DNA from 3 places in the Agrobacterium sp. rho-13.3 genome. Region 3 is predicted to be linked to each of the others. Evidence: riboswitches for the same ligand, from Rfam matches in the RefSeq annotation. Region 3 holds a riboswitch; each other region holds the start of a gene.
What was found. A riboswitch is a leader RNA that binds a small molecule or an ion and turns the genes downstream of it on or off. The one in region 3 is predicted to bind thiamine pyrophosphate.
Positions count from the first base shown of each region.

Region 1: another riboswitch for thiamine pyrophosphate. It lies ahead of thiC (phosphomethylpyrimidine synthase ThiC); the one in region 3 lies ahead of thiB (thiamine ABC transporter substrate binding subunit).
Region 2: another riboswitch for thiamine pyrophosphate. It lies ahead of RMR16_RS21870 (hydroxyethylthiazole kinase); the one in region 3 lies ahead of thiB (thiamine ABC transporter substrate binding subunit).

Region 1 covers NZ_CP192774.1:2,444,298-2,451,527, forward strand. Annotated here, with positions in the region: gene thiO (glycine oxidase ThiO) at 1-326, opposite strand, end outside; gene thiC (phosphomethylpyrimidine synthase ThiC) at 328-2,151, opposite strand; TPP riboswitch at 2,265-2,376, opposite strand; gene RMR16_RS12035 (acyl carrier protein) at 2,543-2,794, shown strand; gene RMR16_RS12040 (acyl-CoA dehydrogenase family protein) at 2,794-3,975, shown strand; gene RMR16_RS12045 (amino acid--[acyl-carrier-protein] ligase) at 3,981-4,889, shown strand; gene RMR16_RS12050 (DUF1839 family protein) at 4,897-5,883, shown strand; gene RMR16_RS12055 (glycoside hydrolase family 2 protein) at 5,880-7,230, shown strand, end outside.
Region 2 covers NZ_CP192775.1:1,534,312-1,541,541, forward strand. Annotated here, with positions in the region: gene alr (alanine racemase) at 1-506, opposite strand, end outside; gene RMR16_RS21855 (Lrp/AsnC family transcriptional regulator) at 633-1,094, shown strand; gene thiD (bifunctional hydroxymethylpyrimidine kinase/phosphomethylpyrimidine kinase) at 1,098-1,898, opposite strand; gene thiE (thiamine phosphate synthase) at 1,895-2,551, opposite strand; gene RMR16_RS21870 (hydroxyethylthiazole kinase) at 2,541-3,278, opposite strand; TPP riboswitch at 3,342-3,444, opposite strand; gene iolG (inositol 2-dehydrogenase) at 3,526-4,518, opposite strand; gene RMR16_RS21880 (LysR family transcriptional regulator) at 4,670-5,608, opposite strand; gene RMR16_RS21885 (telomere resolvase) at 5,978-7,230, opposite strand, start outside.
Region 3 covers NZ_CP192774.1:2,591,020-2,598,249, reverse strand. Annotated here, with positions in the region: gene RMR16_RS12690 (thiamine diphosphokinase) at 1-420, shown strand, start outside; gene RMR16_RS12685 (ABC-F family ATP-binding cassette domain-containing protein) at 425-2,251, shown strand; gene RMR16_RS12680 (VOC family protein) at 2,389-2,781, shown strand; TPP riboswitch at 2,827-2,935, shown strand; gene thiB (thiamine ABC transporter substrate binding subunit) at 2,978-3,991, shown strand; gene thiP (thiamine/thiamine pyrophosphate ABC transporter permease ThiP) at 4,002-5,627, shown strand; gene RMR16_RS12665 (thiamine ABC transporter ATP-binding protein) at 5,624-6,340, shown strand; gene RMR16_RS12660 (M48 family metalloprotease) at 6,641-7,230, shown strand, end outside.

The DNA.
Region 1 (7,230 bases), 150 kb from region 3:
ACCCAGCGATACCCCGAGGTGCGGGAGGCGAAGCGGGAAAGCTCCGCCTTGTCCCGCGCCGGTGCCACCACCAGCGTACCCTTGCGCGTCACCAGCCCCGGCGTTGCCTCATCCCACCAATCAAGCGCAGATTGGCCTAATGTCAGCACGGCCTCCTCTGCACTTTCACGCTCACACCAAGGCGCCAGCATGCCGCCCGCAAACCAGGACGCACCGCGCCCCGGTTTGTTTGCCAGATCGCAGACTTCGACACCCACGCCCCGGCGCGCAAGTTCAAGAGCAGCCGTTAGACCGGAAACGCCTGCACCTTTAACCAGAACGCGCATCTCATTCCCCCGCCACCGGCTTTTCCAGCGGCATATAAAGATCGCCACCCTGCTGGAATTTTTGCGCCATGGCCTCCAGACCTTCCTTTTGCGCCTCGGCACGAATGTCGTGCGAGATCCGCATGGAGCAGAATTTAGGTCCGCACATGGAGCAGAAATGCGCAACCTTGTGCGCTTCCTTCGGCAATGTCTCATCATGGTAGGAGCGTGCCGTTTCCGGGTCGAGCGACAGGTTGAACTGGTCTTCCCAACGGAACTCGAAACGGGCACGAGACAAAGCATTGTCGCGGATTTGTGCTGCCGGATGACCCTTGGCAAGATCGGCAGCGTGGGCGGCAATCTTGTAGGTGATGACGCCGACCTTCACATCATTGCGGTCCGGCAGACCCAGATGCTCCTTTGGCGTGACATAACAAAGCATCGCCGTACCGAACCAGCCGATCATCGCCGCACCGATGCCGGACGTGATGTGGTCATATCCGGGCGCGATATCCGTCGTCAGCGGTCCAAGCGTGTAAAAAGGCGCTTCGCCGCAGACCTTCAGCTGCTTGTCCATATTCTCTTTGATCTTGTGCATCGGCACATGGCCGGGGCCTTCGATCATGACCTGGCAGTCTTTTGCCCAAGCGATCTTCGTCAACTCACCCAGCGTTTCCAACTCGGCAAATTGCGCCGCATCATTGGCGTCGGCAATCGAACCCGGCCGCAGGCCGTCGCCCAACGAGAAAGACACATCATAAGCGCGGCAGATATCGCAGATTTCATCGAAGTGCTCATAGAGGAAGGATTCCTTGTGGTGATGGAGACACCACTTGGCCATGATCGAGCCGCCGCGTGAGACGATGCCGGTGACGCGATTGACGGTCAGCGGAATGTAATGCAGCCGCACGCCGGCATGGATGGTGAAATAATCCACACCCTGCTCGGCCTGTTCGATCAGCGTATCGCGGAACACGTCCCAGTTCAGATCTTCAGCAATGCCATTGACCTTTTCCAGCGCCTGATAGAGCGGAACTGTGCCAATCGGCACCGGCGAATTGCGGATGATCCATTCGCGGATGTTGTGAATGTTGCGACCCGTTGAAAGGTCCATCACCGTATCGCCACCCCAGCGAATGGCCCATACCATCTTGTCGACTTCATCCGCCATGGAAGACGTGACCGCCGAGTTACCGATATTGGCATTGATCTTGACGAGGAAATTGCGCCCGATAATCATCGGCTCGGCTTCGGGGTGGTTGATGTTGGCGGGGATAATCGCCCTGCCCGCCGCCACTTCCTGACGCACAAATTCCGCGGTCACGAAATCTGGAATATGCGCCCCAAAACTTTCACCATCGCGTGCCAGCGTTTCCTTTGCCGCCTCGCGCCCGATGTTTTCGCGAATGGCAATGAATTCCATCTCAGGCGTAATGATGCCCGCCCGCGCATAGGCAAGCTGCGTGACCGCTTTGCCGTCCTTGGCCTTCAATGGCTGATGACGTAGAGAAAATTCCGGCGTCAAACGTTCGCCGGTGGCAAAGCCATTGTCCTCCGGTTTGACGTGTCGGCCCTCGTAAGCCTCGACATCGCCGCGTGCCACAACCCAGTCATGGCGCACACGCGGCAAACCGCCTTCGATGCTGACCGTGTGGGATGGATCGGTATAAGGACCAGAGGAATCATAGACCGTAACCGGCGGTTCGCCAGCGGTGGGGTGCACCGCAATTTCACGCATCGGTACGCGGATATGGGGATGGATGATGCCCGGCTTGTAGATTTTGGTCGAAGCGGGAAGCGGACCTGTCGTGACAACAGGGGAGAGATTTTTAGCAGCAATGTTCATCGTGAGGCTCCAAAGCAAAAACAGTGGAGACCCAGTTCGAGCATGAAAGACGAAAAACCACGGGAAAGGCAAGCCGATGATTCGGCCCAGTTGCTCGGCACTGCCGAACTGCTTTTCCCGCGTTTGCACCGTCCCTACGCCAGTATGAACTGGATCAGGTTCAACGGGTCACTGCGCGCTGTAGCAGTATCTCAGCCCCTTGACGGGACTCCCCTGGTGAATGCCTAATCAGAAACCGGCCATGCCACTTTGTCAAGTATGCTGTGGATGAAGTCACATAATCGCGTTGGGTTACACCAAATTAACCTAGCCATTTATTAGGATGTTATTTTTTAGGGTGTAACTTGAAGAATGCGCTATGATAGCATCCGATCGAGGGAGACTACTTGAGATGAATTCAACTATTCGTGAAATACTATCTAAATTCGGCCAACTCCCGGTACCGATCGATACCATCGCCGACGAATCTGATCTTTACGCAGCCGGACTTTCTTCTTTCGCATCCGTACAATTGATGCTTGGCATAGAAGACGCGTTCGATATCGAGTTCCCGGACAATATGCTCAACCGCAAGTCTTTCGCCAGCATCAAGGCGATTGAAGAAACCGTGAAAACAATTCTCGACGGCAAAGAGGCGGCGTGATGAACCTGTCTGTCGCCCCACCGAATGCCACGCTGTCTGCGCGCGCATCGCGTGTTGCGGCGATCGCCGCGCAACACGCTGACGATGTAGACAGCGCCGCACGTTTCCCAAGAGAAGCTGTGGAGGCCATGCGCGCTGAGCGCCTTCTCGGCATTCAAGTTCCCTTGCATCTGGGCGGCGAAGGCGCAAGTCTGACGCAAATCGCCGATATTTGCTGCACGCTTGGCCAGTCCTGCTCGGCCACGGCAATGATCTTCGCCATGCACCAGATCAAGGCATCCAGTCTGGTGGAGCACGGAGAGACAAGCGAATGGCACACCGGCTTCATGCGCCGTGTGGCCGCTGAACAGCTCCTCATTGGTTCTGCCACCACCGAAGGCGGCATTGGCGGAAATCTGCGCAATTCCATTTGCGCCATTGACGTTGACGGGGCCAATTGCTCTTTGGAAAAAGACGCGACCGTCATTTCCTATGGCAGCGAAGCCGACGTCATTCTCATCACCTCCCGCGCCCATGCGGATGCCGCACCTGCCGATCAGGTGATGACGGTTTTTCTTAAAGACCAATATAGTCTTGAAAAAACGCATGTCTGGAACACGCTTGGCATGCGCGGCACCTGTTCCGATGGTTTCCTGTTCAAAGGCAAGGCGCCTTCGGAACAGATTTTTCAAAAGCCGTTTGCAGAAATCGCGGCACAATCCATGCTGGCCACATCGCATCTTTTGTGGAGCGGTGTGTGGTATGGCATTGCGGCAGATGCCGTGTTGCGGGCGCAGGCTTTCGTTCGCGCAGCCGCCCGCAAATCACCCGGCGTCACGCCACCCGGTGCTATCCGTCTGGCGGAAGTGTCCAACAAGCTTCAGATCGTCAAATCCAACGTGATTGCCGGTCTAAAAGCGTACGACGATACCAAGTCCGATCCGGACAAGCTGATGTCGATGGGGTTTGCCGTTGCCATGAACAACGTCAAGATTTGTTCTTCCGAAACGGTTCTGGAAATCATCAATCACGCCATGCTGATTTGCGGCATCATGGGCTACAAGAACGGCACGCCTTACAGCCTCGGCAGGCATTTGCGTGATGCGCATTCCGCCCAGCTGATGATTTCAAACGACAGAATTTTAAGCAATTCCGCCCATCTCCTGCTTGTTCAGAAGCAGGACACCAGCCTTTCAGGATAAGCACCATGGACATGCAAACATCGTTTCTCGATCGCCTGTTCGAAAAGGGCCTGCTGATCGATACTGGCGTGGACGGCCTTTATGGCCGCAGCGGCCAGTTTGAAGACGTCATCGTCGCTTTTGAACGGTTGATCGACACCGTCGGCGGCCCGGACAAGGCGGAAGCCATTCGCTTCCCGCCCGGCATTAACCGCGCTTTTTTTGAAAAAAGCGGTTACATGAAAAGCTTCCCGCAACTGGCGGGCACGGTCCATTCGTTCTGCGGCTGTGAGTTGGATCATGTCAGCCTGCTGAAAAGCATGGACGAGGGCACGGACTGGACGAAAGATCAGAAGGCGACCGATATCGTCTTGACGCCTGCGGCCTGCTACCCGCTTTACCCCACCATTGCCAAGCGCGGAAACCTGCCCGCTGGCGGCGGTCTTTACGACATTCAATCCTATTGCTTCCGCCATGAGCCTTCCAAGGATCCGGCCCGCCAGCAACTGTTCCGTATGCGCGAATATGTCTGCATGGGCACGGAAGCAGATGTCACGGAATTCCGCCAATTGTGGATGGATCGCGGCGTGGCAATGATGGAAAAAATCGGTCTCGACGTGAAGATCGATATCGCCAACGACCCGTTCTTCGGGCGCGCGGGCAAGATGCTGGCCAACAACCAGCGTGACCAGAATTTGAAGTTTGAACTGCTGATCCCGGTCACATCGACCACCAACCAGACCGCCTGCATGAGCTTCAATTACCACCAGGACGCTTTCGGCACCAAATGGGGTCTCAATCTCGCAAACGGCACTGTGGCCCACACCGCCTGCGTCGGTTTTGGTCTGGAGCGTATTGCGCTGGCACTGTTTGCGAAACATGGACTGGATGTGGATGCATGGCCGCAGCCGGTTCGGGATGTGCTTTGGGGCTGAAGACGAGATGGCAAGCATTTTTCCGGCCCTGAGCGCTGAAACCTATGTTCCGCACCAGCTCCACGCATCTGAGCGGATGTGGCCGGAAACCAATTGTTATGTAGATCTGTGGATCGAACTTCTGGCCTCCAGCGGTTTGCCGCCGGAAGCCATGCTCGGCTTTACGCTGACACAGGATTTCGAGGGCGACCAGTTCACTTTCTTTAAAGTACCGCTGGAAGACCTTGAGGCGCTGTATGGCATCCGCGTCACTGAACTGGCAATTTTCGACAGGCTGGAAAGCCATATCGCAACACAGTTGCAGCGCGGTCGTATCTGCCTGATCGAAATGGACAGTTTCTACATGCCGGATACCCAAGGTGTGGGTTATCGTAAGGAACACGGCAAAACGACGGTCGCCATCAACCGCATGGACTTGGCAAACCGCAAGCTGGAATATTTCCACAATGGCGGCTACTACGCGCTGGAGGGTGATGATTTCTCAGGCATTTTCCAACACCACCTCACGCAAGACGATCTTCCGTTTTTGCCCTACACCGAATTCGCGAAATTTCCCGAAAAGCCCGTGTCCGATAAAGAACGACGCGCAATTGCGCTGCGGCTTTTGGCATTACATTTTGCAAAACGGCCCGAGCAAAATCCGATCAAGGCCTTCGCCGAGGTCTTTCCGGGGCAGGTGGAAAAAGTGGCCGACCGGCCCTTCGGATTTTTCCACAAATATGCTTTCAACACGCTTCGCCAGTTCGGCGCCAATTTCGAGCTGACCGCCACCCATCTGGAATGGCTGGGTGGAGACAAACAGTTCGGCGAGGCGGCAAGCCACGCGCTTCGCATTTCGGAAGTGGCGAAATCCGTCCAGTTCCAGCTTGCCCGCGCCATCGCCCGTCGCAAGTTCGAACCACTCGCGACCGTTCTTGACCCGGCTATCACGGCTTGGGACGAGTTGATGGGCGCACTGGAGACATCGCTGAGCAAAACAAGCGAGGCGGCGTGACCGCGCCCTTCGCTTTGCATGTGCCGGGTGGGCAATTGTTGAGCGAGGGTTGGACCCTGACGCTAACGCTGCCGCATGCTTTCACCACACCGGTCGATATTCCATTTGATGTCGAGGTCATCACGGCGCCCGTTCCCGGCACTGTTGCGCAAGCACTGGAAACCGTCGGAAAATTTGATCGCCTTCTTCCACAACCGCTGAACAATCAGGATGCCTGGTATCGCCTGACCCTCGTTTCCGACGAAACCGGACCGGCTATTCTGCGCTTCGAAGGTCTGGCAACGATTGCCGAAATTTTTCTGAACGGAACACTGGTCGCCCATGCCACCAGCATGTTTGAAGCGCTGGACGTGCCCTTTGAATTGAGCGGCGCGGATGAGCTTGCCATCTGCTTTCGCGCCCTTGCCCCACGGCTGGAGAGACCTGGCCCCCGCGCCCGCTGGCGTCCACAGATGATGAGTTCTCAAGGCCTGCGGCTGATCAGAACAACCGCGCTCGGTTACATGCCGGGCTGGTGCCCGGAAATCCATGCCGCTGGACCATGGCGTCCCATTCGGCTTATTCGCGAAAACCAATCCGCGTTCGAACTCCTGTCTTTTCAATCGGAGCTGGGTGCTGATGGAACGGGGCATCTGCGTATGTCCGTTCGCAGCCACCGCCATATTGGATCAATGGACATCGGCTGCGCCGACCGCTGGGCAAGGCTACAGGCGACCAGCGAGGATGTCTTCGAAGGCGAATTGTGGCTGGAAAACATCGAACCATGGTGGCCCGCCACCCATGGAACGCCAGCGCTTCACGATCTCAGCCTGCGCCTGGATGGACAAACCCACTCCATAGGAAAAACCGGGTTTCGCCGTATTGAGATCAATCCCGGCACCGACGGAAAAGGTTTCGGGCTGAAGATAAACGGTCAGCCCATTTTCTGCCGGGGAGCGGTGTGGACGACTGCCGATATCGTGCGCTTGGGCGGTGAGCGCAAAGATTACGAACCCTGGCTCCGCCTCGCTGCTGAGGCGGGTATGAACATGATCCGCATCGGCGGCACAATGGCCTACGAGACCCCGGATTTCTTCGCGCTTTGCGATGAACTCGGCATTATGGTGTGGCAGGACATGATGCTCGCCAATTTCGATTACCCGGCTAAGGATGAGGCTTTTCTCGCCCATGTCGAAAAAGAAATCTCGCAGCTTCTCAAGACCACAGCGCTGTCGCCCTCCCTCGCCGTGTTGTGCGGCGGCAGTGAAATGTACCAGCAAGGCGCAATGCTGGGGCTTTCCGAACAGTTTTGGAAAGGTCCGCTGACGGAAGATATTCTTCCGGACCATGTCAGGCGTTTACGGCCGG
Region 2 (7,230 bases), on a different replicon from region 3:
GTGATCGCGATGCCGTTCAACAGGTCAGGTGAGGTTTTTACTGTTTCAAGTTCGGATGACGACATGCCGAGCCGCGACATGCCGGTGTCGATCTGAAGCGCTGCGGGCAGGGTCTTGCCGAGGTTTGCGGCATAGGCCGACCATTGCGCAAGTTGCTCAAGGCAGTTGATAACAGGCGTAAGGTTCATTGCCGCACAGGATGTTTCATTGCCCGGCTGAAGCCCGTTCAGAACGAAAATTTCCGCATCGCCAGCAATGCGAAGACGAAGCGCGATGGCCTCATCGATGTGGGCGACGAAGAAGTGACGGCACCCGGCATTGTACAGCACAGGCGCGACCATATCGGCGCCAAGACCGTAAGCATTGGCTTTGACGACCGCGCTGGTGATGGAATTGGGAGCCATTGCCCGCAGGGTCAGGTAATTGTCGCGAAGTGCGCCAAGGTCTATGGTCAGGTATCCGCTGGCGCCGCCGGTCGCTTTCTGGCGGTTGATCGTCATGTCCATCGTCGTTCCCTTATTTTTATTGGAAAAGACTATTGCAACGATCATCGAATTTCCGCGGTTTGAGGTGCATAAAGTTCGAAGAATTGTGATATCACGCAATTTTCGACGATGAAACGGAATGATTTTATGTCTGCTTTGGACGCTACGGATCGTCACATCATCAGGTTGCTGAGGCTGAATGCGCGCATCAGCAACGCAAAGCTGGCGGCAGAGGTCGGCTTGTCGCCCTCCGCCTGCCTGCGGCGGGTGGATATTCTGGAGCGTGACGGCGTTATTCGCGGTTATACCGCGCTGACGGGGAGTACTGCGGGTGGCGAGGTTATCTCCGTCATCATCCAGATCACGCTGGACCGTCAGACCGAAGATTTTCTCAATCGCTTTGAAAGCGCCGTGCGCCGATATCCTGAAATCCGCGAGTGTTACCTGATGACCGGCGGATCGGATTATTTCCTGCGGGTTGAGGTGGAAAGTGCGGGCGATTTTGAGCGGGTGCACAAGGACATCCTCTCAAAACTGCCCGGTGTGTCCCGCATTCACTCCAGCTTCGCCATCCGCAATGCACTGGCAAGCCCAAAGCCACGAGGTTGATATTTAGGCGTTCCACCACCGATAAAAATGATGCACAGGCCCATGGCCATGGCCGACATGCAGCTCTCGACCCGCAGCCAATGCCCCTTGCAAAAACTCCTTCGCCAGTCCAATCGCATCCGCCAAGGAATAGCCGAGCGCTAGATTTGCGGTAATCGCCGCGGCCAGCGTACAGCCGGTGCCATGGTCGTTGCGGGTCTCAATACGCGGCATGGAGAATTCCTGTACGGAATTGCCATCCAGCAAAAGATCGACACTCTCAGGCCCGCTGCCATGCCCACCCTTGATGAGAACGGCCTGAATACCGAGCTTCAGGATCGTCTCGGCCTGAACGATCACCTCTTGCCGGTTTGTCGCCAGCGGTTGGCAGCTGAGAAGGGCTGCTTCCGGCAGATTGGGCGTGGCGATCAAAGCCAAAGGCAACAGCTTAGACCGCAGCGTCTCAATCGCATCTTCCTGCAACAGACGATCACCGGATGTCGCTACCATCACCGGGTCCAGCACCACCTGTCTGCCCGCATCATGCAGTCGATCGGAAATCGTCTCTATGGTTTCAATGCGCGAAACCATGCCGATTTTCACCGCGCCGACGTCAAGATCGGAAAAAACCGCATCCATTTGGGCAGCGATCATCGCAGCGGAAATATCCTCAACGGCGCTTACGCCTCTGGTGTTCTGCGCCGTGATGGCGGTGATGACGCTGGCGCCATAAACGCCGAGTGCCGAAAACGTCTTCAAGTCGGCCTGTATACCCGCACCGCCACCGCTGTCGGACCCGGCAATCGTTAAGGCGATGGCGGTCATCCGCGTGCCTCCAGTGCATGGTCCACCTCACGGCGGAAATCGCGCGTCGCCGCTGCGATGTCCCCGGCCCGAAACAGGGCCGAGATCAAGGCAACACCATCCGCACCGGCGGCAATAACGGGAGCAACACGTTTCAGCGTGATGCCCGCGATGGCGCCAACGGGCATGTCCGGACGCGCTTGCTTCAGATGGTGGCGCAAGTGCTGAAGACCTTCCAGCCCCACCGGCGCATCCGGGTTTACCTTGGAAATCGTCTCGAAAACGCCGCCGATGCAGGCGTAGTCCACAGGCGCGATTGCTGCACGCTCTGCATCCTTCTTGTTTTTAACTGTCAGGCCGATAACGGCATCACGCCCCAAAAGACGCCTTGCAGTATGGGCATCCATATCGTCGGCCCCCAAATGTACACCATCCGCGCCAGACGCCAACGCCACATCGACGCGATCATTGATGACCAGAGGCACGCCCGTCCCCTTCAAAGCGTCAACGATCAGCAGAGCCTGTTCGATCATCTGGCGAGTGGAGGCGTGTTTGTCACGGTATTGGATGATCGTCGCGCCGTGTCGTGCCGCAACGGCTGCCAGTTCCGGCAGCGGCGCGATATCGGCCAGAGAGGCATCCACCAAGGCGTTCAAACGGTAATCAATTTTCATCGTGTTCAATTCTCGCAAGGGAAAGAATGTCCTGGCCATTGATACTGTCCAGCGCATCCAGGAAGGCCGCTTCGAAAGTGCCGGGACCGCGTGCATGTTTTGCCGCCAGTTCGGCGGAGACGCCGGTGACGGTCAGCGCCGCTGCGGCTGCCAGCATCGGGTCCGGTTCCACAGCCATGAAGGCAGCAATCACGCCACCGGAAAGGCAGCCGGTGCCGGTAACCTTTGCCATCCACGGATGACCGTTGACGATTTTTGCTTCTCGCGTTCCATCCTGAAGCAGATCTTCCGGCCCTGTCTGAATGCGCAGGGCTCCGCCGACATCGCCTATCACCGCCATCTCAGCCGCATTGCCGCGCACGATTGTTGGGCGAAGAGTGATCAGCTCGTGGGCGAAATCCAGTCGCGAGGGCGAGTAGTCACAATGGACCGGATCGACGATCCACGGTTTGCCATGGGCGTTTGCGACCTTGACCGCGATGCGGATGACCTTGCGGCGCGCAGCGTCCAGCGTGCCGAGATTGATGGTCAGAGCGCCGACTTTGGAAACGAAGCTTTCAATTTCCTCTTCAGATGATGTCATCGACGGAATGCCGCCCACGGCGGTGATGCCATCTGCCGTAAACTTCTGGACGACCGTGTTCATCAGGCAATGAACACGCGGTCTTTGTTCACGCACGTGCGCCAGAAGCGCTGCCGCCTTTTGTGCCGTTGGAAAGCTCTCCATGGGTTATTCCACTCCATATACAATCACGGAGACCCAGGGTGAGCGAAGAAGAGAAAAGTATGCCTTTGGCGACCGTTCCGTTCCTACGCCGGCATGACCCGGATCAGGTTCAAGGGTCCGGCTCAGCGCCATCTCAGCATCGTGCGATGCTCCCCTCGGAATGTCTGGAAATTGTCGTTTTTTAAGTCTGCTGTCAATGGTGTAGAAAAGGCGGAGGCTTAATGCCACCGCCTTTGATGGTCGATGATTATACGATCTGCACGAGAACCTTTTCGCGTGCGGATTTCAATGCGGCATCGGCAAGCTTGAGCGCGATCAGGCCGTCTTGAGCAGATGGTGACGGTGCGACGTTGTTTTCGACGGAATCGATGAAAGCGGTAATTTCCGCCGCATAGGCTTCCGTGTAGCGCGTCATGAAGAAGTCGTGCAGAGGCGGGCGCGTGTAGCCATCTTTGGTTGCGACTTCGATGGAGACCGGACGCTGGTTTTCTGCCGAAACGGAGCCGAGCGAGCCGTGCACTTCGATGCGCTGGTCATAACCATAGGTCGCGCGGCGCGAGTTGGAAATGATCGCCTGACGTCCGCTGCCGGTCGTTAGAATGATGCTGGCGCTGTCATAGTCACCCAGTTCGCCGATCTTGGGATCGACCAGAACGGAGCCGGTGGCGAAAACGCTGACGATGTCTTCGCCCAGCAGGAAGCGGGCAATATCGAAATCATGGATGGTCATGTCGCGGAAAATACCGCCGGACACTTTGATGTATTCGGGCGGCGGGGCGCCGGGGTCACGGCTGGTGATCGTCACCATTTCGACTTTGCCGATCTGGCCGTCATCGATGGCCTTGCGAACGGCGCGGAAATGCGGATCGAAACGGCGGTTGAAGCCGAGCATGATCTTGGCGCCGGTTTCCTTGACGACCTCAATGCAGGCCGCAGCGCGGGCAACATCCAGATCAATCGGCTTTTCGCAAAAAACAGCTTTGCCAGCGCGTGCAAACTGTTCGATCAGGTCCGCGTGGGTGTTGGTTGGTGTGCAAACGATAACGGCATCGATATCGGGATCGGCCAGCACGGCTTCGATGGTGCTGATCTTGCAGCCGGTTTCATTTGCGATTGCCTGTGCGGCTTCCTGAAAAGCATCGACCACAGCGACCAGTTTTGCACGTTTGTCGGAGGCAATTGCCTTCGCATGGACCTTTCCGATGCGACCCGCACCCAACAAAGCCAATCTCGTAACCATCGTTTCCTCCCGATCTGGTTAGCGGGTCTCGACTGCCTTCAGCGCCCTTCTTGGAACGCCAATGCACACCTCAAGCCCATTTGGAATATATGTTCCATCTTGCTAGAGCGCCATTTCATTCGTGTCAAGACGGGAACGAGAGGTCGTTCTCTCAAGGAATACTGGCAAGATTTTGGTGCTTGCGGAAGCCCGGCAAAGTCCTCGCATTCTCTTCCAACGAGTGAATAAAGTTTTCAATCGTCACGGGAGATGGCCGCCCCAGAGCGGTGATGACGCCCCAGTAAAACGGGATGTGAAACGCGAGTGGCAAAACGGCGACGCCGTCGATGGGCAGACCGCTGATCGTGACGGACTCCACGATGGCAACTCCAAGGCCGGCTCGCGCCAGCGCAAGCGAAACATAGGTTGCGTTGCTGTCCACGACATCGTTCAGGGCAATGCCCTGATCCTTGAATGCTTTTTCAATGCGCATGCGAAGACGGTAAGGATTGGCCGAAGCAATGATGCGTCGCGCTGCCAAATCCTGCGGTGTGACAATGGTTTTTTGCGCCAGTTCATCACCAGCGGCCACGATGGCGACACAGGGCACTTCACCGATCCAGTGAACATCCAGCCCCGGATTATCCAGCGGCAGGCTTGCAATGCCAACATCGGCTGTGCGTGCGACCACCGCTTGAACGACATTTTCCGATGCGATGCTCTGGAGATGAACGTGTTTGGGAAAGTGCTCTTCCGCAATGTCTTTGAGCGCGAGCGGCACGAGGCTTGCTGCAAGAGCCGGGATCGATGCGATCTCGATTGGTCTTGCCCCGCTGCTTTCAATCTGCCGCGCTCTTTCGCTGATCGTGCGCAGCCCGCCCAGAAACAGTTCTGCCTGCGTAAAAAACGCCACACCTTGTTCGGTTGGGGCAATGCGTGGGCCGTTGCGATGAAGCAGGACGAAGCCGATTTCCTGCTCAAGATCCTGAATGAGACGGCTGATGACGGGCTGCGATTTTCCAAGCGCTTTGGCAGCACCCGTCATGCTCCCTATCGACATCACCGCAACGAATGCTTCGAGTTGTCGTGTATCGAGATACTGCTCTATCATAGCATCGCCTTCGGAAGTCTGCTTGCGATCTTTCGCTTCTACCTCAGTTTATGACATGTGAATCGACCGCTGACCATCCTCGTCCACCATGGATTGTATTTTCCGATGTGGATAAGCTGGAAAATGACAAGCCAAACACCTTGGCGCAGGGGATTGCTCGCAATGGGTGACGCTAAGGTGCTGAAACATAACTAAATTAGGATGTTTTCACTCGCTTCATGAGACCGGAAATGTCGGTTTTCACGCGTCGAACAATCCCACGGAAGGCTTGAGATATCGCCCCATGAGATTCCGCCCTGGATGGGAATCGGCAATTTGATGTGGCGTTGAAGATAGGTGCCTGTTCATCGCGCTTGAACAGGTATGGGCCTATTTCCTTGCGGCGCCCGGCATCTGGTTGACGCTGATCATCTGGCGGATCGTGCGGTCGGCGACACGCTCGGCACGGGCCTTGGACGCAACCTCATCCTCCGGGAAGGTGTAGGTCATGTAGGACAGTGACGTTTCGAGATCATTGTTGTTGTGGCCAAGGATCGCCGCGAAATAACTATTTTTGGAAACGTTTGACGGCGCGAAATTGCGGTAGGCAATTTCTGCGTAAAGATGGCGCAGGCCATAGGGTTTCGGTGGCTCTTCCTTTGGCCAGATGTCGTCGAACCTGCTGATGACCTCATCCCGCAATGGCAAGCGAACGTCGGATGAAAAATCATCCACATTCAGCCCAAGCCATAGTTTCCCATCGCTGCTATCCCGCAGACGGTGATAGGCATCAAGCACGATTTTCGACTGCTCCAGCACAGGGATTTCGTAGGTTACGCCAAATTTGGTACCTTCACCCTGCTTGGTTTTTGCCTGTCCGTTAAACAGCACGCTCCACTTCGAAACGCCTTTTGCGTAAGGCGCTGGCGTCAATTCGGCCTGCGTGAAAACTTCATAGGGCCGCCGTCCGGTCGTCCCCATCAAACCGATGGCGACGGTCATCGGATCGGAAGACAGCAGATAGCGCCGACACCGCTTCATCACCTCGGCATAGTTTTCAAAGGTAATCAGCGATCCGTGTTTGGTGGCGATCTTCGCCATTTTGATCTTACGCGCTTCATCATAAAGCTGTGGCGTTCCCGCCGCGATGCGCAGCATGGGATGATCGTCGCCGAAAGCCTCGCGAATGGCGTTGCGGTATTTGGTGATGTAGGAAATGACGGTGGCTTGCGCCTTGTCGCCCATGGACAGCATCTCGCCGTCCCACAAAGCCTGCATTTCGGGTTTCGTGGTCAGTCCGTTCGTTGCGGCAATAAAATCCGACACACGCAGAAGAAAACGTGGCTTGCGCCCAGCCATATTGTGTTCTGCGCGCTCAAGCTTTTCCTCGATCGAACTCGCAACACCCGTCAACGGATAATCTGCGGTTTTAATATAGGTATCCAGCCGCTCGCGCAGCTTTTTCATATTGCAGATTGCGAGAGGCGTGGTTTTTGGACCAAAAGCGTCTTTCAACGCATATCTATATTTTACAATATAAAGTTCGAGGGTCTTTTCGGTTCTGCCATTCTCGAAATGAAAGCGGACTTCTTCATTCCAAAGCGCACCGATTTTCTTGGTGTCGAACGTGCCGTCCTGCTTTT
Region 3 (7,230 bases):
GTGACGGATGGCGAGATTGCCGTCTCGGAAGCCCTGGCACGCGGCGCAAAGCGGCTGACGCTGGTGGGCGCGCTGGCCGGTGAACGATCCGACCATGCGGTGTTTCATCTGCTTTATGCCGTTTCTCTGGCGGAGCGTGGTTTCGAGGTCGTGCTGACCTCGGGTGAGGAAGAGGCCTATCCGCTGCTGGAAGGCGCTTTCGAGCTTGATCTGCCTGCCGGATCGCTGTTTTCCGTCGCCGGTTTCACCGCGCTTGATGGCCTCGATATTGAGAATGCCCGTTACCCCTTGGCCGATTTTGCGCTTGCTTTCGGCTCATCGCGCACTATTTCCAACGTGGCGGAGGGCGCTTTGCGCTTTCGCCTGAAAAGCGGCAAAGCCATCGTGCTTGCCCGTCCTTATGACCTGACCGGAGCCTGAACCCTTGGCACCCCCCATTCTGAAACTCGACAATATCATGCTGACCTTCGGCGTTACCCCGCTGCTGGACGGTGCAAATCTGCAAGTGGAACCCGGCGACCGCATCTGTCTGGTTGGCCGCAACGGTTCCGGCAAATCGACGCTGATGAAAATCGCCGCCGGTCTGGTTGAGGCGCAGTCGGGTGAAATTTTCCGGCATCCGTCCGCGACCATCCGTTATCTGGATCAGGCACCGGATTTTGCCGGTTACGAGACGGTGCAGGCCTATGCCGAAGCAGGTCTGGGGCCGGGCGACGACCATTACCGTGTGACCTATCTGCTGGAACATCTGGGGCTGACGGGTCAGGAACATCCCTCCAGCCTTTCCGGTGGTGAAGCGCGCCGTGCCGCCCTCGTGCGGGTCATGGCACCCGAACCCGATATTTTGATGCTGGACGAGCCGACCAACCATCTGGACCTGCCGACGATCGAATGGCTGGAAGGTGAATTGCAACAGACGCGCAGCGCGCTGGTGCTGATTTCGCATGACCGTCGTTTTCTGGAAAAAGTGTCCACTGCCACCGTCTGGCTGGATCGTGGTCAGGCGCGTCGCCTCAGCCGTGGTTTCGGCCATTTCGAGGAATGGCGCGACAAGGTGCTGGAAGAAGAAGAGTTGGAACAGCACAAGCTCGGCAAAGCCATCGAGCGCGAAGAACACTGGATGCGCTATGGCGTCACCGCGCGCCGCAAGCGTAACATGCGCCGCGTGGGTGAACTTCAGGCCATGCGCGCGGATTATCGTGGCCACAAGGGGCCGACAGGCTCCGTGCAGGCAACGGCGGCGGAAGGTCGCGAGTCCGGCAAGCTGGTGATCGAAGCCGACAACATCACCAAGTCTTATGGTGAACGCACCATCGTCGCCCCGTTTTCGCTGCGTGTCCATCGCGGGGACTGCATCGGTTTTGTCGGACCAAACGGCGCGGGCAAGACAACGCTGTTGAAGATGCTGACGGGTCAGCTTGAGCCGGACACCGGCACGGTCAAGCTCGGCACCAATCTGGAAATCGCCACGCTGGACCAGAAGCGTGAGGATTTGAACCCCAACGATACACTGGCGCATTATCTGACGGATGGGCGCGGCGAGAACCTTCTGGTCAACAATGAGCTGAAGCACGTCACCGGTTATATGAAGGACTTTCTGTTCCAGCCGGAACAGGCCCGCACACCCATCCGCAATCTGTCCGGTGGTGAGCGCGCACGTTTGATGTTGGCGCGCATTCTGGCGCGTCCGACCAACCTTTTGATCCTCGACGAGCCGACCAACGATCTGGATATCGAAACGCTGGATTTGTTGCAGGAAATCGTTGCCAGCTTCACCGGCACCGTCATTCTCGTCAGCCACGACCGCGACTTTCTCGACCGCACCGTCACCTCCACCATCGCCCCCGCAAACCCGGATGCGCCGGATGGCCGCTGGATCGAATATGCCGGTGGCTATTCGGACATGATGGCGCAGCGCAAGGGCGCGTCCGACGAGAAGAAAAAAGCCGAAAAGCAGGAAAAGGCCAAGGGTTCTTCGTCCTCTGCTTCATCTTCTGACCCGGCAAAAGCCAAGGTCAAAATGTCCTTCAAGCAGAAATTCGCGCTCGAAAATCTGCCGAAGGAAATGGAAAAAGCCCAGGGCGAGATCGCCAAACGCGAAGAGCGCATGGCCGACCCCAATCTTTTCGCCAAGGACCCCAACGCGTTCAGCAAGCTCGCCGAAGAAATGTCGCGGTTGCGCGCAAAGCTGGAAACCATGGAAGAAGAGTGGTTGGAGCTGGAAATGCTGCGCGAAGAGCTGGAAAGCTGAAATCCATTCTTCCCTCATACCGGCTCAAGGCCGGAATGACGGAGGGAGCATAATGTTGCGCAAAGGAGACTCGCCTCCCATCTTTGATAGGAAAGCCTATTAAGCTTTGCTGTTTTCAAAACGGAGGAGTTCTGAACATGCGTATGATTTTCGTCAATCTGCCCGTCAAGAATATCGAAATCTCGAAAGCCTTTTTCACCGCGCTCGGTTTCAACTTCAATCCGGAATATTCCGATGAGCGCACGCTCTGCATGATCGTCGATAAAAACATCTTCGTCATGCTGCTTCAGGAAGAGCGGTTCCGTGATTTCATCAATGGCGATATTGCCGATGCCAAGAACACCAAGGAAGTGCTGACCTGCCTTTCCGCTGCAAGCCGGGAAGAGATCGACCAGACGATTGCCACGGCACTCGCCTCCGGTGGCAATGCGTGGAAGCCATCGCAGGATCATGGCTTTATGTATGCAGGCAGCTTTCAAGACCCGGATGGTCATGTCTGGGAACTCGTGCATATGCCGGCACAGGCGTAACACGAAGCCATCTTGCCAATCCACTATACTCAGATTACATCTTCGCTTGCTCTAACGGGGTGCTTTGTTCCAACGGAACAAGGCTGAGAGGCTTTGCCAACCCGAAGAACCTGATCCGGTTAACACCGGCGGAGGGATTAGACGGCTTCCATCCAAGGCGCCTATTCCTGCTACCCATTTCAAGGAGGTGCTCTTGATGTTTCGTCGTTTTTTCGTTCAGTCTCTCGTTGCCGTGTCGTTCTTGCTGCCCGCTATTGCGGTGGCGCAGGATAAAAAGACGCTGACCGTCTATACCTATGAAAGCTTCGTTTCCAAATGGGGGCCCGGTCCCAAGGTGAAAGAGGCGTTCGAAAAGACCTGCAATTGCACCGTCAATTTTGTGGGTGTGGCCGATGGCGTGGCGCTGCTGAACCGGCTGAAACTGGAAGGCACCAGCTCCAAGGCCGATGTCGTGGTCGGTCTCGACACGAACCTCATAGCAGAAGCCAAGCAGACCGGCTTGTTCGAAGCCTCGGGCGTCGATACGTCTGCGGCCAAAGTGCCGGGCGGCTTCAAGGACGATGTTTTCGTGCCTTATGACTACGGCCACTTCGCCGTTGTCTACGATACCCAGATCCTGAAGAATCCGCCAAAAAGTCTGAAGGAACTGGTGGAAGGCGATCCCTCGCAGAAGATCGCCATTCAAGACCCGCGCACCTCGACACCCGGCCTTGGCCTGCTGTTATGGGTGAAGTCGGTTTACGGCGACAAGGCACCGGAAGCATGGGCAAAGCTCAAGAACCGCGTGCTGACCGTCACTCCCGGCTGGTCGGAATCCTACGGCCTGTTCACCAAGGGCGAAGTGCCGATGGTGCTGTCCTACACCACCTCGCCCGCCTACCATATGGTCGCAGAAAACTCGGATCGCTATCAGGCGGCCAGCTTCGAGGAAGGTCATTATATCCAGATCGAAGTCGCAGGCATCATGAAGAATGCGCCGGAACAGGCACTGGCAAAGCAGTTCCTCTCTTTCGTGCTGACAACAGGTTTTCAGGATGCCATTCCTGAAAACAACTGGATGATGCCGGTTGCCGCCACCTCCACACCTCTGCCGGATGCCTTTTCCAAGCTGGTGCAGCCGTCCAAGACGTTCCTGATGTCGCCGGAAGAGGTGGCCAAGAATCGCAAGGCATGGATCGACGAATGGCTGACTGCCATGAGCGTGAAGTAACGTTGCCTCCATGATTGAGCGCCGTGATCGTCGCAGGTTCATCTTGAGCGGGGCGGTGGCATTTGCCGCCGTTCTGTTGTTCATGGGCCTTGCCGTCGCGGCACTTCTGTCTTTCGATACGGGTGCGGCGTCCGAGGCTTTGTTGGATGCCTATACGCTGCGCATCCTGCGTTTCACGCTGTGGCAGGCCACGCTTTCCACCCTCATTTCCATTCTGTTGGGATTACCGGTGGCGCTGGCGCTTGCCCGCCAACGGGCATTTCCGGGCCGCATCTGGATCATCCGGTTGATGGCGGTGCCGATGGGTCTGCCGGTTATTGTCGGCGCGCTTGGCATCATTGCCATCTGGGGCAGGCAGGGCGTTTTCAACACGATGCTTTTGTCCGCAGGGGCAGAGCAGCCCTTCAGCATTTACGGCCTGTCCGGCATTCTCATCGCCCATGTGTTCTTCAACCTGCCGCTGGCCGTGCGGTTTTTTCTGGCCGGGCTGGAACGCATTCCGGGCGAATACTGGCGCATGAGCGCCAGCCTCGGCATGGCGCCGCTTTCCACCTTTCGGTTCATTGAATGGCCAGCCGTGGCGCGGCTGATACCGGGCATCGCAGGGCTGATCTTCATGCTCTGCGCCACCAGCTTCACCCTCGTCCTGCTGCTCGGCGGTGGGCCAGCGGCCACGACAATCGAGGTGGCGATCTATCAGGCATTGCGGTTCGATTTCGATCCACCCCGCGCCATTGCGCTGTCTTTGATGCAAATTGCGGTGACGGGTGTTCTGCTTGGGCTTCTGGCGCTACTGCCTTCCGCCGATGCCGAGGCTCAAACGCAAGGCCGCGCGGTTCGGCGGTTTGATGGCGAAGGATTTGTGCGGCGCCTGTGGGATGGCCTTGTCATTCTGCTGGCTTTGCTGCTGGTCGGCCTTCCATTGATTGCCGTCGCATCTTCCGGTCTGTCTGCTGATCTGCCTCGTCTTTTGACTGAGCACACCTTCTGGCAGGCATTTGCCACGAGCCTTACGGTCGCACTCGTGTCGGCATCGCTTGCGCTTCTCCTTTCCACCGCGCTCATTCGCGCCCGCCAAGTCATCGCCGCCCGCAGAAACGTCAGCGCGCCGTTGAATGCTTTTTCCACGGCGCTTGGTGCTGGCTCATCGCTGGTGCTTTTGGTGCCGCCGGTGGTGTTGGGCAGTGGCTGGTTTCTGCTGTTAAGGCCCTTCGGTGATGTCGCCCTGTTTGCGCCCGCACTGGTCGCCGCCATCAATATGCTGATGGCGCTGCCCTTCGTCATGCGGGTGCTGGAACCTGCCTTCATCACCCATCAGGCTCGAACGGGCCATCTGGCTGCCAGCCTCGGTGTCTCCGGGTTCTCCCGGCTTCGGCTTGTCGATTGGCCGGTTTTGTGGCGTCCCATCGCCATGGCCTTCTCCTTCGCCATGGCGCTTTCGCTGGGCGATCTGGGTGCCGTTGCCCTGTTCGGCTCTGAAAGCTTCGTGACTTTGCCCTGGCTGGTCTATAGCAATATGGGCAGTTACAGAACCAATGACGCGGCAGGTTATGCGGTCATTCTCGGTGTCATCTGCCTCTGCCTGGCAGTGGGCGGTGTGTCGCGGCAATCCACCTCAGCGAAAGCGGTCGCATGAATTTGCATGATTGGGGTGCCAGCCTCGACAACATCACGCTGAAACTCGGCAATCAGGATTTCGCCTTCGATTGCGGGTTTGAGCGCGGCAAGGTTACGGCGGTCGTCGGGCCATCCGGGTCTGGAAAATCCACGCTGCTCAATCTCGTCGCCGGGTTCGAAGCGCCCGATATGGGCCGCGTCCTGATCGACGGGCAGGACATGCATGGGCTGGACCCTTCAGAACGGCCCGTTTCGCTGATTTTTCAGGACAATAATCTCTTTGCGCATCTGGATATTTTTACCAATGTCGGGCTGGGCGTGAACCCGTCTTTGAAACTGTCGCAGGATGAAAAAACATCGGTGAAGACTGCGCTCGCCCGCGTCGGCCTTGCCGGTTTCGAAAAACGTCTGCCCTCCAGCATGTCGGGTGGAGAGCGGCAAAGGGCGGCACTGGCCAGAGCCTTGGTGCGCAAACGGTCCTTGATGTTGCTGGATGAACCATTTGCAGCGCTCGATCCCGGTCTGCGCGCTGGCATGGCTGGTCTTCTCAAAGACCTTCACGGCGAGATGAAAAACACCATTCTTCTGGTCACGCACCATCCGGATGATATCAGGCGTCTTGCCCAGTCCGTTGTTTTTCTGTCTGCCGGTCGCATTCTTTACAAAGGCAGTGTCGATGATTTCTTTGCCGCCAAAGATGTAGAAGAGATCAACACGTTTCTGGCGGTGTAAGCATGTCGCGTAAAAGTGTGTAGCGGTTTTTCAACAACGACATGCGAAGAAACAAATCGTCACAATTTCGACGCGGGTGGCTGTCAATCCTTCAAAAACACGAAGTCGATGCTCAAATTTTGCACTTGCGAATTCTAATCAACTGCTTGAAAGCTAAGCGAAGAATTTCTCCCCTTGAAATATTTCCGCATGATGGATCGTTTTCAGTGTTTGAGCATTCAAGTGCCCGTACGGGTAATCTGGTATTCTGGTCTGCAATTAACGGATGATCAGGAACGTTAGGAGCAGACAAGCAGAATGATGACGTGTGTGAAGGCTCCGCAAAGCCACACCTTCGGTCAAAACGCGTGGCAATGGGGCAGGGCGTCAAGACGCGTGCTCGCGCTTGCGGTCGCCGGTTTTGTCCTGTCATCGTGCCAGTCGCTGTTCAGCCCGTCTTACCAGTCCACGTTGAAGCCCTCTGATAATCCCCAGACCGTGGAAGAAGTGCAGAAAAATGATCCGCGCGCGCAGATGGGCGCCCGCGAACACCCGCGGATCGTTGCAAGTTATGGCGGCGAATATCACGACGACAAGACAGAACGCCTCGTGGCCCGAATCACCGGGGCGCTGACGGCGGTGTCGGAAAATCCGCAGCAATCCTACCGCATCACCATTTTGAATTCTCCCGCAATCAATGCCTTTGCGTTGCCGGGTGGTTATCTTTACGTGACACGCGGCCTTCTGGCGCTTGCCAATGACGCCTCTGAAGTTGCCGCCGTTCTGTCGCATGAAATGGGCCACGTCACCGCCAACCACGGCATCGAGCGCCAGCGCCGCGAAGAAGCCGAAGTCATCGCCAGCCGTGTTGTGGCGGAAGTTCTGTCCAGCGATCTGGCCGGAAAACAGGC